DNA from 4 places in the Dehalobacter sp. TBBPA1 genome. Region 4 is predicted to be linked to each of the others. Evidence: riboswitches for the same ligand, from Rfam matches in the RefSeq annotation. Region 4 holds a riboswitch; each other region holds the start of a gene.

Region 1 (4,216 bases), 930 kb from region 4:
CAAATTGTTTGCCGGCGCACTTATTGATTTCAACAAGTGCACTATAGGGGTCCATGGCCCGTTTATAGGGCCTTTCATGCGTGATCACATCGTAGGAATCAACAATAGAAACTATCCTCGAGAACAGCGGGATTTCATCTTCTTTCAGCCCCTGCGGGTAACCTTTTCCATTCCACCATTCATGATGACCGAGAACGGCTTCTGAGACATGCGCTAATTCCCTGGACGACTGCGTGATCCGATAGCCGATTTCGGAATGTTTTTTCATAATGCTCCATTCTTCCGGGGTCAAGTCACCTTGTTTTTTTAAGATTTCCCCCGGAACACCTATCTTGCCGATATCATGCAGCATTGCAACTTGGACCAATTCGACGATCTCTCTTGGGGACAGGCCGATCTGACTGCCGAATTTACTGACCAGACTTTTCAGCCTCATGACATGGGCTTCCGTCTGATAATCTTTTTCCCAGAGCAGTTTTTCCAGGAACTCGATGATGGCAAGGCGGGATTTCTTGCTTTCATTTAATTTGTTGCTATACATTTTTTCCTCAGCCTGGCTGATCATTTTTGCCAGGGGTTGTTCCCTGTTCTCATAAACCGTCAGGCCAAACGAGATATCTATTGGTACCGTTTGCGGGCGGGAGATTTTTAAATTATTTTTAATATTGTTTAAAAACACGCCGGCCTGATCAAGCGGCACACCAGGCATGATAATGATAAATTCGTCCCCGCCCCATCGGATAATCACATTCTCAGTGCCGATCGTCTCTTGCATGATTCTGATCCCGTCAGCAAGCAATTCATCCCCTTTTTCATGACCAAAGGTGTCGTTGATCAGTTTCAGACCATTAAAATCCCCCATGGCCAATGTTGCAGGCATGAGGGTTTTATCAAGGAAATCTTCCAGCACATTTTCAAAATAGGTACGGCTGTAGGCCCCCGTTAATTTATCATAAATGACAAGTTTTCTGATATTTGCTTCTTTGCTTTCGAGCTCCTCCCGGATGCTTTGAAAATACAGGGCCTGCATATTAAGATAAGCAAGCAGACCAACAACACCGGCAACTAAATAACCTACAGACGGTGAAATAACGTTAATTAATTTGCACAACGGATAAAGTAAAATCGACAAGGCCCAAAAAATATAGGTATAGCCAAGTATTATTCGGATCGGGCCTTGTGGTGTTTTTGCTTTTAAGCATGTCATAGCAGCTTTGGATAATAATGCAATGATCCAGACAACAGATAGAAGTAAAAGAGCGGTTGCCGAGATTCCCTGAACAGCAATACATATAAAAGCAACGATCAGAAAGCCCGTGCCGATATCCCAAAACACCGGGTAGCTTCTGCTAAAAAACAACAGCGTACCCTTGAATATCAGCCAGTACCCTGCGATCGAAGAGGCATAGTTGATAATCTGAAGCACCACGGACGGGCTGTCGGTTTCCAGCAATGCAGTTCTGGAAAGATAGGTTATCATGAGCATCAAGACAGAAAGACTCCATGCTAAGAAATAATGTTTCTTCTCGGAAAAATATAAAAATCCGTAAGATATCAACAAGACCAGGGTAATTGAAATACTGGCTGCAACGATGGAATCCGCTGTCATATTAAATCCCCTCCTCAGAAAAAAAAATCGCGGCCAAAGCAGCCGCGGTTTTCATCTTCTGTGTGCAACCCGACTGTCAATATGCTTCAGCACTTAGACTCGTAGCTTTGCGTCCCTGCTTTTCAACAGGTTTGCCAATGGATCATATGATTTTAACTCAATTATAGTAAAATACACGAAATCTGTCAATAAATGTATGAATAATCAATAAATGTATGAATATTCAGAGTCTGACTATTCATACATTTATTGATTAATATTATGCAATAGATATTATCATCCAGATCAGATTCTTCTTACATGGTTTCCAAATTTAGTTCATGTTTTTTTCCTTTGGATGATCAGGATCAGACCTGCCAGAATCAGCAGGATCGGGACCACCAGGCCTAGATCTATATAGCGCTGAATTGACGTTACAAACATCCCAGTAAAGGATATGCACGCTAGAGCGGTTAGAATAAAAACAGGCACCAGCAGACCGCGCGGGCGTCCGGAAAATAAATAGAGTTGAAATAGACCGACTGCAACAGCCAGCGGATAGACCGGCCAGGTATATCCGGAAAATTGCCAGTGTGTAAAAGTCTCAAAGATGAACAACAGACCAATAACGGTAAGGATACCACCGGGAACTAGCAATCCGGGGCTTTCTTTCTTACTGAAATAGTTGAATTCAAAAGCAAGCCCGAGAATAAGGATCAATACCGGCCAAAGAAATTCCATACTGAAGATTTGCCAGTTGCCAAGATTATCTATAAGCAGCAAGCCTCCTGTAAGGATTAGAATGATTCCCCAAAATAAGCCGCTTTTGTTCATATAGAGCCTCCTCTCACCTTATAAAGGTTAATAAGATACTCGAGATTTAAGAACTACAAATTCGTGTTAGATAATGGATTATTTTGATAAATAAAGTTCCCCGTCGTAGGAAGAAATCCTTCCATATAGATCAGGCCGGCGGTCTCTAAAGATCCCCCACTCCAGCCGCTGAACCTCGAGCTGGTCCAGATCAAATTCCGCGATTAGAACCGCTTCTTCGTTTCGTCCAGCCTCCGCTATCTTATTACCCTGCGGTCCGGCAATGAAAGAAGAACCATAGAAGGTGATTTTGGAATCATCCTCTTCCTCGACACCAATCCGGTTGGATGCGACCACAGGGATCAGGTTCGCGGCAGCATGGCCGAGCATGCAGGCCTGCCAATGGTCTTTGGAATCGATCGCCTGATCCATCGGTTCTGAACCGATGGCTGTCGGATATAACAGGATCTCCGCCCCCATCAGGGTCATGCAGCGGGCAGCTTCCGGGTACCATTGATCCCAACAGACGCCGACTCCAATCTTGGCGTAGCGCGTTTGCCAGACTTTAAAGCCTGTATCACCGGGGTTAAAATAGAATTTTTCCTCATAGCCCGGCCCGTCGGGGATATGACTCTTTCTGTATTTGCCGAGGATATCACCGTCCGCATCGATCATAGCAATCGTATTATAGCGCGCATAGTTTTTCTTCTCATAAAAACTGATCGGCAGGACGATCTCCAGCTCTCTGGCAATTTTCCGGAAATGTCTGACTGCTTGATTATCTTCTAGCTCTGCTGCATAAAGGTAAAAATCCGATTTTTCTTTCTGACAAAAATACGGGGTTTCGAACAACTCCTGCAATAGGATGATCTGCGCGCCCCGGGCCGCAGCCTCCCTGACCAGTGTCTCCGCCCCGGCAATATTTTCTTCAACGTTACTGGTGCAGCGCATCTGGGTTGCTGCCACTTTGACGTTTCTCATCGTTAAATCCCTTCCCTACTGCCTATTCAGTATGTTCTGAACCTAATCTTACAGGTGTCTCTACTATTTTGTTAATTTGTATGCATTTTCTATTTTACATGATGCAGAAAAAAACCACAACGCAGAAGAGCGCAACATATAAAAGATGCATCTGTTACGCTCTCCTCTTCGTTTATATTTTATTTCAGACTTTGGTATATATTGTTGGGTAATTCATACATTCACCTTAAACTTTTACCGCAGGCATCTGCTGGGTGGTACAGTGAACATTGCCGCCTTCCCCAATAATTGCCATTCCATTAATGGTGCGGATCCGTCTTTCTGGAAAGATCCCGCTCAGGGTCCGAATAGCCAGGGCATCTGTTTCGGCAGCCTGGCCGCCAAATACAGGTAAAATAATTCCGCCGTTGACAAAGTAAAAGTTCAGATAACTCAGCGTCAGGCGTTTACCGTCAGCAAATACGGCGGGAGGCTGTTGTATTGGGATGATTTCAAGGGTTCTTCCTCTGGCGTCCGTTTCGCGGTTTAACACTGCGAGGTTTTCCCGGGTAATCGCATAATTCGGATCGCAAGGGTCATCACAGACCTGAATCAGGATTTTGCCAGGCGAAGCAAAACAGGCGATATTGTCGACATGTCCGTCTGTTTCATCTCCACATAAGCCTTTTCCCAGCCAGATGACTTTGTGGATACTCAAATATTTCTTCAATAGTTCCGTAATCTGCTCCCGGGAAAGATCAGGGTTGCGGTTCGGATTGAGCAGGCATTCGGCCGTTGTCAAGAGTGTACCTTCTCCATCCACGTGCAGCGAGCCGCCTTCCATAATCAGCGGCG
Region 2 (4,216 bases), 490 kb from region 4:
AAAAATATGATGATTTACCTGCTTATCTTCAATATGCTGATATTGCGATTATTCCTTTTATTAAAAGCCCAATGACGGATTCGGTAAGTCCGATTAAACTTTATGAATATTGTTCTGCAGGAGTTGCTGTCGTTACAATGAATTTAGAAGAAACTGTGAAATTAAATGCGCCGGTTTCAATTGCATGTAATCATGAAGAATTTATCGCAGCAGTTCAACACTATTTAAAGGAAGGATATGACCGTAATGTGTTAAGAGAATATGGGAGGGAAAATTCGTGGCAAAAGCGGTATGAAAAGATGAAGCGCCTTTTTATGCTGGATAATTGGAGGTGAAGTCAAAAATGTGCATGGTTAGTATCGTTATACCTTATTATAATAGAAGCACCACGCTTATACGTGCGTTAGAATCTGTTAGACTTCAGACTTATAAAAATTTTGAACTAATTTTAGTGAATGATGGATCAACGGATGACAGTGAACAGATGGCTAAGAAGTATTTAGACCATTTTCCGGAGATTTCGGTTCAATATATTAGTCAAGAGAATAAAGGACCTTCAAGTGCAAGAAACAATGGGGTTCGGCATAGTAAAGGCAGATATATTGCCTTTTTGGATTCAGATGACGCATGGGACCCGTGCAAACTTGAAATACAGGTTGGCTTCATGGAAAAAAATCCTGATGTTATGCTAAGTGGCACAAATTATGTTACTGTTACAGAGAGGAAAAAGAATCGATATCCGTTAGAACCTGAATATATGGAAGCCGGATTTTATCATATGTTATTTAAAATTATCTTTGCAACTCCAACCGTTATTATTCGAAAAGGGATTTTCCGGGACGATAATTTTTGGTTTTTGGAAGGGAAACATCAAGGGGAAGATAATTTACTATATTTCCAAGTTCTTAGGAAATATCGAGGAGTACGACTCTCTAAGCCACTAGCAAGTGTTTTTAAAATGGAATATGGCATTGATGGATTAACCGCTAACATAAAAAAAATTCGTGAAAATGACCTCGACAATCTTAATAAACTGTATAAAGAGAATAGTCGAAGTGAGAAAAAGATTTATCTGTTTTTATTTTGTTTGCTGTACATTCATTACTACTTAAAACATTTTAAAAGGATAATTAGATGCAGGTGTAGAAAAGTAGCCAAATTAGTTAAGAATATTTTAGTGAAGGAAAATGGATATGATAAAAAATAATAAAAAGATTATTATTGTTGTCTCCTGTCTAATTTTATTGGTACTTATTACAGGACTCGCATATTATCTTATTACTTCTTTAGATTACAATAAAACTTTGCTTAACACTCCCAAAAATTCGGGTTCCAATAATTCAGAATTAGAGAGTACGGCAGAAGTTTCGGATATTGGCACTGACAAAGTTATTTATATTCTCTTTCTTGGCATTGATAAGACAGAAGAAAGAGAAGAATGGCTGGGGGTATATCGTTCGGATACTATTATGATAGGAAAAGTAGATATTACAAACAAAAAAATACAACTTTTAAGTATTCCCAGAGATACTTACACTTATATTCCGATTGAAGGTAAATTTGATAAAATTAATCATGCCTATGCATATGGCAGTGTTAAGGGAGACGGGGTAAGTGCAAGTATTGATGCGGTAAGCCATCTTTTAGGCAAGAACGTGATTAATTATTATTTTCTAATGAATATGGAGCCCATCCCAAACATAGTCGATGAAATTGGGGGCGTAAAAGTTGATGTTGAAATTGATATGAAAGATCATGGTGCTAATCTTTCAAAAGGAGTTCAAATATTAAACGGAAGACAAGCATTTGATTATATTCATTGGCGATATTCTCCCGGTGGTGATATTGATCGAATTCAGAGGCAACAGAAGTTTTTAAATGCTCTTTATAAGCAACAACGTGATTCGGGTGAAATTCTTGAGACTTTAAATATCATTCTCAAATACAAAAATGAGATGAAAACTGATTTAACGCTAAAACAGATGATTGCTCTGACAAAATTACTCTCAGAAATTCCCGGTGAAAATGTCGAACAAACTTTCATACCAGGCAAAGGACAAATGATTAATAATATATCCTACTGGGTACCAGACCAAAAAAAGACCGAAAAAATATTGTCTGAGTTTATAGAATAACGCTATCAAAAAATTAATCAAAAAACATGAGATAGTTTTTCATAATTTGCTAATGATTAGCAGATTAACATACTTAGACGTTTTTATTTAGTGAAAAAAAGCTTGACTACTATTCATGAAAATGCTATCTTTTTATTAGAAATGTATATTTTTTTGTTGGAAAACTTTTTACCGACAAAGGCAAACTTGTCGAAAGGCAAGGACGCAAAACTACAGGGCCTGAAATGGCAGCCAGTTACCGAAAAATAAGTTTTTTTGTTGTCTGTTTTTGACATTTTGACAAATGAATAATCGTTTTTGAGATACATGTACTGTTTCAAAAATGGACAGTCTCTGGTTCTCGAACGATAAAGGCAAACTTACCGAAAGGTAAGGACGCAAAGCTATAGGGCCTGAAATGGCAGCCAGCTACCGAAAGGAGAATTTAATTATGAAAAAAGTTAAGGCTGTTTTTGGATTAATTGTATTTGTGTCTCTCTTGTTTAACACTACAGTTGCTTCAGCTGCAGCAGTGAGCAAAAATAAAGAAAACCAAGTCAATCGCTGGGGAGGACAATTGATAGAATCCCCTATGTTTGAAAATGATATATTATTAAATTCTGCAGGAAAAAAACTTAGTTCCTATTGGAATCGCGAAATGGCTAATAATACCTATTCAGGTGCCGTTTCTGGTGAATTTTTGCTTAATGGATTATCGTCTTATCGGATTGAACTTAGAAAAGATGATAAAATTGTCAATGGCAGTAAACGTTCTGAAATAGCAGCTGTCAGGCCATGTGAGGCTTTAGCTGAAAAAACTTACACCTTTAGCACTTATCTTCCGGATGGTGGATCTGAGGATTATGCTTATGATCCTCAAGGTTCGGAAATTATAGCTCAGTGGCACAATACTCCAGATCCAGGAGAAGACTGGACTTATCCTCCACTTGCTTTGCATACAGGAGCTTATTATACTAATGATGCTGGGCATTATATTTTAGAAAGCAACTGGGATCCATCGCCCATGTCGACTGATGAGCAGATAGATAATAATGGAACAAGAGCACGCTATGATCTTGGTTCGTATATTGAAGATAAAGGAAAATGGGTTACTTGGACCTTCCACATTAAATGGGGATGGCTTGAGTCGCAAAATCCTATACTTGAAGTATATAAGAATGGTGAAAAAATACTTGATTTGAATGGCCTTCCTAACACAATGAATGATAAAGTTGGAACGGTTATGAAATTAGGTGTTTATAAATGGGATTGGGCTCAAAGTGGAAGTAATAATAAGTCAATTTTATCAAAAAGAGTAGTATACTATAGCAATGTCAGTGTTGAATAGCATGGGTTTGTCACAGCGTGCATAGCAGAAATAAGCAATGGAAATAAAGGCAGTCTTAGTCAATTAAATTGACTAAGACTTTTTTATTGATTTTATACAATTTTATAGTAAGCTGTTAATATGAAGTTGCCACTCAATAACAATATTGATAATGTATCTTTTTTTAAAAGAAGTAGGAATAATTGCTTTCATGTAGAAAATAAATAGGAGGAGATCAGTGGATAAAAGAATTGAATGGGTAGATGTAGCAAAGGGAATAGGAATTATTTTAGTCGTTTACGGCCATGTCTTACGAGGAATAAACACAGCACAGATGAACGTTCCACAAAATTTTTTCTATAATTCAGATCGATTATTATATGGCTTTCACATGCCTTTATTCTTTTTTTTATCAGGATTGTTTGTTGAAAAATGGTTCTATAAGAAGAACAGAATTAAAGAAAAAATTAAAGTAATCGTTTATCCGTATATAATTTGGTCTCTTTTGCAAGGTGGTATAAATATATTGTTTTCAAGTGTAACAAACAATCCTATGTCACTAAAGGAATTGTTAGCAAATATTGCATATAATCCTTATGGCCAATTCTGGTTTTTATATGTACTATTTATTCATTATGTTCTTTATTTAGTTCTTAGAAAGAACTTTCAGTTGACTCAAGTTTTACTAATGGCATTATTTTTAGCTATTTTGAGTCCATTGATAAAAGTTTGGATTTTTGAATCCATTTTCTTTCATTTTTTGTTTTTTGTATTG
Region 3 (4,216 bases), 1.5 Mb from region 4:
ACTTTTGCTTATTACTGATCAGTGTTCAATGTATTGTCGCCACTGTACAAGAAGACGATTTGCCGGGCATGAGGATAGGGCTCTTTCCCAGGACAATATCAAACGGGCGATTAATTATATCAGAGCGCATAAAGAAGTCAGAGATGTACTTTTGTCAGGAGGGGACGCCTTATGCCTCTCTGATGAAAGGCTGGAAGCAATCATAAGATCAATACGAGAAATCAAACATGTGGAAATAATACGGATAGGCACAAGAACACCAGTTGTCATGCCTCAGAGAATTACCGATACGCTCTGCAAAATGCTGAAAAAATATCATCCAATTTGGCTGAATACTCACTTTAACCACCCCAAGGAATTGACAATTGAGGCTCGCATGGCATGCGAGAAATTGGCAGATGCCGGAATTCCTCTTGGCAACCAATCTGTACTTTTAAAAGACATTAACGATTGCCCCTATATAATGCGTGATTTGGTTCAGAAACTGATAAGCTCCAGAATTAGACCATATTACCTTTATCAGTGCGACCTTTCAGAAGGAATAGAGCATTTCAGAACTCCGGTTTCTGTAGGGATTGAAATCATAGAAATGCTGCGTGGACATACCTCGGGTCTAGCTATTCCACAGTTTGTTGTGGATGCGCCTGGAGGCGGGGGGAAGATCCCAGTCAATCCACAATACTTGATTTCATATTCCCCTGAAAAGGTCATTCTTAGAAATTATGAAGGTGTAATTTGCACGTATAGCGAGCCTCGGGATAAAACGCACCAGTGCCGAAAATGCGGCACGTGCAGTAAATTCAAGAATAAAGAATACCGGGGATTAGAAAAGTTATACAGAGATGAACAAGTGTGCTTGATTCCAAGTACAAACGTAAGACTCAACAAGAGGGAGGACTTCCATGAATATAGATCAAGACGAATGTGAAAATTTATATACAAACTTTTCGGGTGTGGACATGTACGTGGATTATCGCAATAAAAGGCTTAAAATATTGAGTCATTCTCTTTTGTCTGAGTTGATAATCAAAGAGATTATTGATTATTCCAAAAAAGAAAATCTGGGTAAGATTATTGCGAATTGTTATAAACAAGATCTTAGTATCTTTGAGGAATGTGGGTTTGTAGCAGAGGGGGTTATCGACGGTTTTTTTCAGGGAGAGGATGCAACTTGTATGTCCCTTTTTCTTGATACGAAGCGCAAAAATTCACTCTATGAGGAGAAAGAAAACAGAATTATCGATTATTGCGTTAAGAATACCAATAAATTCGAGCTGAATAAGAATAAAAACTATACGATAAGGCAGGCCGTGCCGGACGATATTCCCCAGATAATTCAGCTTTTTCAAACGGCATTTGAAACCTATCCAACTCCTATTTTCAGCAGAGAGTATCTTCAAAAAGTTATGCAGGATCATATTTTATATATGGTAGCGGAAGAAGAAGGAAAAATTATCAGTATTGCTTCGGCGGATCTTGACAAACAACACATGAACGCTGAAATAACTGATTGCGCCACTTATCCAAAGTATAGAGGCAGAAACATATTAAGCGAATTGATATTCCAACTGGAAACACACTTGAAACGCAATGGCTTTGCTACAGCATATAGCCTTTCAAGAGCTAACAATCTTGGAATCAACAGGTCTTTAAGCAAGCTGGGGTATATGTATCGGGGTAGACTAATCAACAACTGCCATATTTGCGGCGGTTTTGAAGATATGAATATTTGGGTAAAAACTTTAAAATAGTAAAATACTATTTTGTAAGTCAAGGGGAAGAAGATTTTTGAGAGATAGCCTGATTTGCTAAAGGATTATATTAAAAAACAAAATACTTAAGATAAATACCTGGACTCTTCAGCATAAAGTGGATATATTCAGGGTATTCAAAAGAATAATTTTCTGTTATAATATAAAAGCTTAAGCAAAAATAACAATATATAGTTGTACAGGTTGATGCAAACTTCGTGAAAGTGAAGGACGCTAAAGCTATGGGTCTAAGGTTGCTTGTAAGTTGCTATGATTGCCAGGCTGCAAGTAATATGAACTTCTTGGGGGGGAGTAGTTCCGTTTTGGAGTACTCTCTTTTTTATGTCTTTTATTTTCACTTGGGAGGATAGTACATATGAAAGAAATGGGCATCGGACGGGCTTTCAGAGATAATTTTCTGGGCCGCGCTCCGGACTGGTACAAAAGAACAATTCTTGCTTTTCTGGTGTTGAACCCTATTTTGATGGTTACCGCCGGTATGTACGTTACCGGGTGGGTGTTGATTGTCGAATTTATTTTTACCCTGGCAATGGCGTTAAAATGTTATCCGCTTCCTGCCGGTGGGCTTCTGGCGATTGAAGCCGTTGTGCTCGGACTTACTAACCCTCATATGGTCTATCACGAGGTTGAAATGAACCTGCCGGTTATTCTTCTTCTGATGTTCATGGTTGCCGGGATCTATTTTATGAAAGAAGGTCTTGTGTACCTGTTTTCCAAGCTCCTTACTAAAGTACACTCTAAAGTCGCGCTTTCATTCCTGTTCGCTGTTCTAGGTGCGGTTCTTTCCGCGTTTTTGGACGCGCTGACCGTAACCGCAGTGATTATCGCCGTGGCCTATGGTTTCTATTGCATCTTCCACAAGTTTGCTTCCAGCGAAAAAGTATACGAAACGTATGACATTAATCACGACCATAGTGTTGATGAAAAACATCATGAGGACCTGAACGAGTTCCGTGGTTTTCTGCGTAATCTTCTGATGCATGGCGCTGTGGGCACTGCGCTGGGCGGAGCAATAACACTGGTTGGTGAACCGCAGAACCTCTTAATTGGCTCCATTATGCAATGGGACTTCGTAGATTTCTTTATACAATGTGCCCCTGTGTCTATCCCGGTATTGATCGTTGGTCTTCTGACTACCATTATCCTTGAAGTTACTAAGTTCTGGGGGTACGGCTACCAGCTTCCTGAGTCTGTGCGAAAGGTTATGGAAGATGATGTAAAAGTCAAAGATACTGCCAGGAATATGCGCGGACGTGTGCGCCTGATTGTTATGGCTTTGTGCGGTGTTGTGCTGATCTTCTCCCTGGCACTGCACCTGGCGGAAGTAGGTATTATTGGTCTGATGATTATTATCCTGCTTACAGCCTTCAACGGGGTTACTGAAGAAAAGCGCATCGGTCATGCGTTTGAAGAAGCGCTGCCGTTTACTGCGCTGCTGGTCGTATTTTTCGCCGTCGTTGCGGTTATTCATGATCAGCATTTGTTTACGCCGATTATTCAATGGGTATTGAACATCGAAGGACAGAATCAGCTTGCCGCTTTTTTTACGGCCAACGGCGTCCTTTCGGCAATCAGTGACAACGTTTTTGTGGCTACGGTATATATGACTGAAACAAAGCAAGCGTTTGAAGCCGGAGCTATTGCGCTGGAGCAGTACAACAAGCTGGCAGTTGCCATCAACATGGGTACAAATATCCCTTCCGTTGCCACACCAAATGGTCAGGCGGCGTTTCTGTTTCTCTTGACTTCTGCACTTGCACCGCTGATTCGCCTGTCTTACGCTGAGATGGTAAAACTGGCTCTGCCATACGCCGTCGTTATGACTGCAGCAGGTTTACTGGCAACAATGTACCTGTTATAACACTTGAGAATATCAGATTACAAGGGTTTGAGCATTACTGATCTTTTAGTATCTCGACTTTCGGTGACCTTATATACGATGAGAAAGATTGTCCGTTGTTAAGACTGAGGTTGTCAAACTTTTAAGCCTGGCCACATATCCTACCCAAGGAGTGTGGATATCATGACTGATCCAATAACTAATACATGTCATCGCGGCTGAAATTAACATGACAAATACCCGACTGAGAGGAGTTACCTTGCCGCCGCTGTCGAGATTGAAAGGCGGCTGACGGAGGTCAAGGCCCCTTCTTAAGCATGGAGAAAGGGGCAAGTGGCTGGAGGAGTCTCAGAGTACGGCCGGCAGACATATAAAGGTCTTCAGAGAGTACGGGAACAAACTGCCCGATGCTTCCGCCGGCAACTCAAATTACGCACCAGTGCGCAATTTGACATACTCCCAGGCGGTGATCCTAGGAGTCCCGGAAGAAGAACGAAAAATGCGTTACAGATGGTCTAAGTTAATTCTGTTTTCCGCCCAAAATAAGTACACCTTTCGGGTAATGATCCTGCACCCAGGCCAAACTATTTTTGTCTGTTATCTC
Region 4 (4,216 bases):
GGCAACGCCTTTCAGTTTGGGCATCTTCAATTTGACCTCTCCAGAAGTTGTGGTCAGATTCCGCTCATAATGGCCGGATCGATAACCTTTTCGTTCTTCTGATCGCTCATACCGGCCGGCATTCGTTAGCTCAGCGGCTTCCTGATCAAGTAATTTATTCAGGGTTTCCTCCACACTGTGACGGACTAATTCTTTCAACTCCTGCTTTATTGCACCTTCATTTAAGTGTATAATTTTCTCAGACATATTCGCAGCTCCTTCCTGGTAGATTTTGTGTGGTAACTTTATCATACCAAGCAGTTGCGTTTATGTCCTTATTTTTAGGACAATTTATGAATTTGCGAAATTAATGATACCTTATCAACCAATAAGGTCGTTAGGGACGCGGTAGAAGCTGGAGTCAAGCATATCTGGATTCAGCAGGGGGCTGAATCCAAAGAAGCTATAGACTTTTGTACGGAAAACCAGATAAACGTCATCCACGACCAATGCGTCCTAATGTTTGCAGAACCATCGTTTCCTCATTCATTCCACCGGTCCGTATTGAAGGTGTTTGGAAAACTTCCGAAATAATAGGTTAGCCGGCTCAAAAAACATTTGAGCCGGCGTTTTTTTTTAAGAAATGGACAGCTTCACTCGACAATGGAAACAATAAAGGTTGTAAGATCTTCGACAAGGTTATATTCCTTAGCCCGGACATGGGCCAACCCTTTGTCAGCGATTAATATCCTGATAATTGGGCGCATCGGCAAACTTTTATTCTGGTCAACCACAATCCCAACTTCACCTGTATTGAGCTTAACGGTACAGCCGGTCGGATAGGCTGCAACATGCTTTAAGAACGTTACAACCAACTGCTGGGAGAATAGTTTGTTTGCACATCCCATTACAATTTCACAGGCTTCATGCGGGACGATCCGGGAGTGGCCCGGGCCATCATTGACCAGATTATCATAGAAGTCGGCCAGCCCGACGATTTGAGCCAGGATATGGAGGTGCCGGCCGGACAGCTTCCGGGGATAGCCGTTTCCGTTCAACCATTCGTGATGCTGCAAAGCAATATGCGCACTCAATAAATTCAATTCCGGTTTGTTCCGAAGTATTTCAAATCCATGTACAGTATGCGTCTTATATAGGTCATTTTCCTTCGGAGTAAAGGCCTCACGTTTGGCGACAAGCTCTTTTGGCAGTTTGACAGTCCCGATATCGTGAAGCAAAGCCCCTACCGCCAGCGCCTCCAGGGTATCTTTATCCAGTCCCAAAGCTTTGCCCAAAATGGTCGCAAGGACACAAACACTGACTGAATGCGCATAAACTTGATTGTCATAGCTCCGCATATCTGTCAGGCTCAGAAATATCTTTTCTTGAAACAGGACGTCCCCGATGATGTTGTTTACTGTCTTTTTTACCTGAAAACCATTGAGATCTTTACCGATTCGTACCGCTTCCGCTAAATGTTCAATGGAGTTCATTGCCTCCCGCCTGTTTTCCTCGGAAATAACATCCTCAATAACGATATCCTTCGTTTCGTCATCGTCCACATAGACAATACTAATGCCCAGTTCTTTTAACCGGTCGATATATGGCTGGGTCAGCGTGACTCCTTTCCCAAGCAATGAACGGCCGTTATGCGAGAAAATGGTTCGTCCCAACACGTCTCCCTTTTGAAGCCGGTTTACACTTACCTGACGCAATTGTAATCTTCCTTTCCGATAAATCAGTGCTAGCTGAAGCAACAAAAAAATCACCAGCAGATTGCATGGCGACATTCAAAACAAACCTGAGCGGATTCGGTAGCCTGGCAGTCATCAGAATTATTCTGGAAGACCCATAGCTTTGCGTCCCTGGCTTTCACCAAGTTTGCCATTGTCGTTGCTCCTGTATCCCTATTCGATTGATATTTCGGTCACAGAACTATTGTAGCACATCCCTTTCAGGTTCTACAGGGGTTATTCGAAAAAATATTCTTTATTTTGGCGCCAAATGATCAATGTTTCTTGGTTTAGCAGAGGAATCCGCTTAAATTCGTATAACTAATTAATGATGTTTATACGCGTGTGGATCGGTACAATTCCCGTTAAATAAGCCTATTCCGTATGCGTTAATAAGCAAGATCGTGAAGTACAGAGTTGCGGAGAACTGTTCTGCACGGGTTGAACTCTGATTTTTATCAAACATTGCTATCAGGAGATGTATGCGATGGTCAAATCAATGGTAAGTAAAGAATACAGGCGGAAATGCGCCGACTTTTCATTATGCGGATTGAATTGCTGTCTTTGTCCGCGTTTTCATACGGACGGTTCTTCAAAGTGCCCCGGCTGCGGGGGTCCGGACTTTTTTTTGAAGCATCCTTCCTGTGCCGTAATTACCTGTAATAAAAAGCATGAAAATGTTGAATACTGTTTTGAATGCAGTGTCTATCCATGTGAGAGGTATCAGGCTCCAAGCGAGGCCGATTCTTTTATATCCTATCAAAATGTGTTGCAGGACCAAGCCAAGGCTAAAATGGACCTTCAAAATTATCTTGAAGGACTGACGGAAAAACACAAAATTTTAGGCGAACTAATCGCGAATTACAATGACGGCAAATTAAAGGGATTTTATTGTCTGGCGGTCAACCTGCTGCCGCTTTCCGTCTTGAACCATATGATGGATAAGATCCATCATATGGATCAGACCAACTGCAAGGGCAGTGCTGAAGAAGCCGTCCGCTTGCTGAAAGCGGAAGCCGATCGCCTGAATATTCAACTGGTTCTTAGAAAGGCGAAAAAGGATTAGACAAGCTATTCAAGCATCATTTCTGGGGTAAATCAAAAGTTCTTAGTTTTGGAGGATCAAATATTGTCTGGAATTCGTGAACCAATAGACGTTTTTGCTGAGCAAAGATGCAGTCTGAGAGCTGACTGCGAGAACTGCTTCGGATTGTGCTGCACCGCGCTGTATTTTTCAGCTTCGGAAGGCTTTCCAAACGATAAAGAGGCCGGTCAGCCTTGTCGGAACCTGCAGGAAGACTTTCGCTGCAGTATCTATCAAGATCTTCAGGGACTGGGTCTGAAAGGATGCATGGCATTTGACTGTTTTGGCGCAGGGCCAAAAGTATCCAGGCTCAGTTACGGTGGCAGAGACTGGCGGCGATCACCGGAATCCCGGGAGCAAATGTTTGAGGTTTTCCTTGTCATTCGGCAGCTTCAGGAGATGCTCTGGTATTTGACAGAAGCAGAGACATTACAGCCGGCTCATTCAGTTCATGAGGCGCTTCGTACCCTGCGGGAAGAGACGGAACGGCTGACACTGCTCAGCCCGGGTGAGCTTCTGAAAATGGATGTGCCCTTATATCGTACCGGAGTAAATACCCTGCTGCTTCAAACAAGTGAACTGGTCCGTGTTTCTGTTTGTCAGGAGCGGAATATTCAGGCCGGGATTCGGAAGACCTTTAAGCGCAGGAGCAGTCTGATTGCTGCAGATCTCCGGGAAACGGACCTCAGAGGGGCTAACCTTAGAGGAGCCTGTCTGATTGCCGCAGACCTCAGCGGGACCGATCTGGGCGGAGCTGATTTGATCGGGGCGGATTTGCGCGATGCCGATCTCAGCGGTACTGATTTAAGCCAAAGCATTTTTCTGACCCAAGCCCAGCTGAATACGGCGAAGGGGGATAAGCGTACCAAGCTGCCGCCATCACTCTTTTATCCCAGACAATGGAGTTTGGACTGATATGGAAATGGAAATCATCTATTCATTTGAACCGGTCATCAATCAGGAGTCCCGGGTATTGATCCTCGGCTCGATGCCGGGAGTGCAATCGTTGAGGGAGCAGAAATATTATGCACATCCTTACAATCACTTTTGGCGGATTATGTATGCGCTTTTTGACGACAGCTACGGATGCTCTAATGCTGGGGTATCACGGATGGAAGAAAGTAGCAAACTTCCGGATCCTGATTATGAGAACAGGAAACAATTTCTTTTGGACAGAAAAATTGCCCTTTGGGATGTCATTCGTAGCTGCTCCAGAGAAGGCAGCCTCGATACCAATATCGTCAATGAACAAACCAATGATTTTAAAAATTTATTTATTCGGTATCCACATCTGGAATTACTTGCATTTAATGGAGCAAAGGGCTTTAATATATATAAGAGGAAAATCCGTCTGGAGTCTGCTTCCATTGCCTATCTGCAATTGCCCTCGACCAGTCCGGCCAATACGATGAAATTTGAG

The links. A riboswitch is a leader RNA that binds a small molecule or an ion and turns the genes downstream of it on or off. The one in region 4 is predicted to bind cyclic di-GMP.
Region 1: it holds a riboswitch for cyclic di-GMP, as region 4 does, so the genes downstream of both, AB3489_RS07530 (diguanylate cyclase) here and AB3489_RS02995 (HD-GYP domain-containing protein) in region 4, are expected to answer to the same signal.
Region 2: it holds a riboswitch for cyclic di-GMP, as region 4 does, so the genes downstream of both, AB3489_RS05495 (polysaccharide lyase) here and AB3489_RS02995 (HD-GYP domain-containing protein) in region 4, are expected to answer to the same signal.
Region 3: it holds a riboswitch for cyclic di-GMP, as region 4 does, so the genes downstream of both, nhaB (sodium/proton antiporter NhaB) here and AB3489_RS02995 (HD-GYP domain-containing protein) in region 4, are expected to answer to the same signal.

The regions. Positions count from the first base shown of each region.
Region 1 is NZ_CP162385.1:1,530,495-1,534,710, reverse strand. It holds gene AB3489_RS07530 (diguanylate cyclase) at 1-1,609, opposite strand, end outside; cyclic di-GMP riboswitch class I at 1,670-1,755, opposite strand; gene AB3489_RS07525 (DUF5668 domain-containing protein) at 1,928-2,422, opposite strand; gene aguB (N-carbamoylputrescine amidase) at 2,501-3,382, opposite strand; gene AB3489_RS07515 (agmatine/peptidylarginine deiminase) at 3,609-4,216, opposite strand, start outside.
Region 2 is NZ_CP162385.1:1,094,069-1,098,284, forward strand. It holds gene AB3489_RS05480 (glycosyltransferase) at 1-335, shown strand, start outside; gene AB3489_RS05485 (glycosyltransferase family 2 protein) at 344-1,207, shown strand; gene AB3489_RS05490 (LCP family protein) at 1,194-2,135, shown strand; cyclic di-GMP riboswitch class I at 2,305-2,378, shown strand; cyclic di-GMP riboswitch class I at 2,478-2,551, shown strand; gene AB3489_RS05495 (polysaccharide lyase) at 2,566-3,462, shown strand; gene AB3489_RS05500 (acyltransferase family protein) at 3,680-4,216, shown strand, end outside.
Region 3 is NZ_CP162385.1:2,103,468-2,107,683, forward strand. It holds gene ablA (lysine 2,3-aminomutase) at 1-928, shown strand, start outside; gene ablB (putative beta-lysine N-acetyltransferase) at 903-1,751, shown strand; cyclic di-GMP riboswitch class I at 1,950-2,041, shown strand; gene nhaB (sodium/proton antiporter NhaB) at 2,128-3,633, shown strand; partial or broken gene AB3489_RS10330 (preprotein translocase subunit SecA) at 3,950-4,051, shown strand; gene AB3489_RS10335 (M56 family metallopeptidase) at 4,133-4,216, opposite strand, start outside.
Region 4 is NZ_CP162385.1:604,184-608,399, forward strand. It holds gene AB3489_RS02985 (IS256 family transposase) at 1-246, opposite strand, end outside; gene AB3489_RS02990 (CoA-binding protein) at 346-573, shown strand; gene AB3489_RS02995 (HD-GYP domain-containing protein) at 633-1,694, opposite strand; cyclic di-GMP riboswitch class I at 1,790-1,875, opposite strand; gene AB3489_RS03000 (DUF3795 domain-containing protein) at 2,200-2,778, shown strand; gene AB3489_RS03005 (pentapeptide repeat-containing protein) at 2,842-3,711, shown strand; gene AB3489_RS03010 (DNA-deoxyinosine glycosylase) at 3,713-4,216, shown strand, end outside.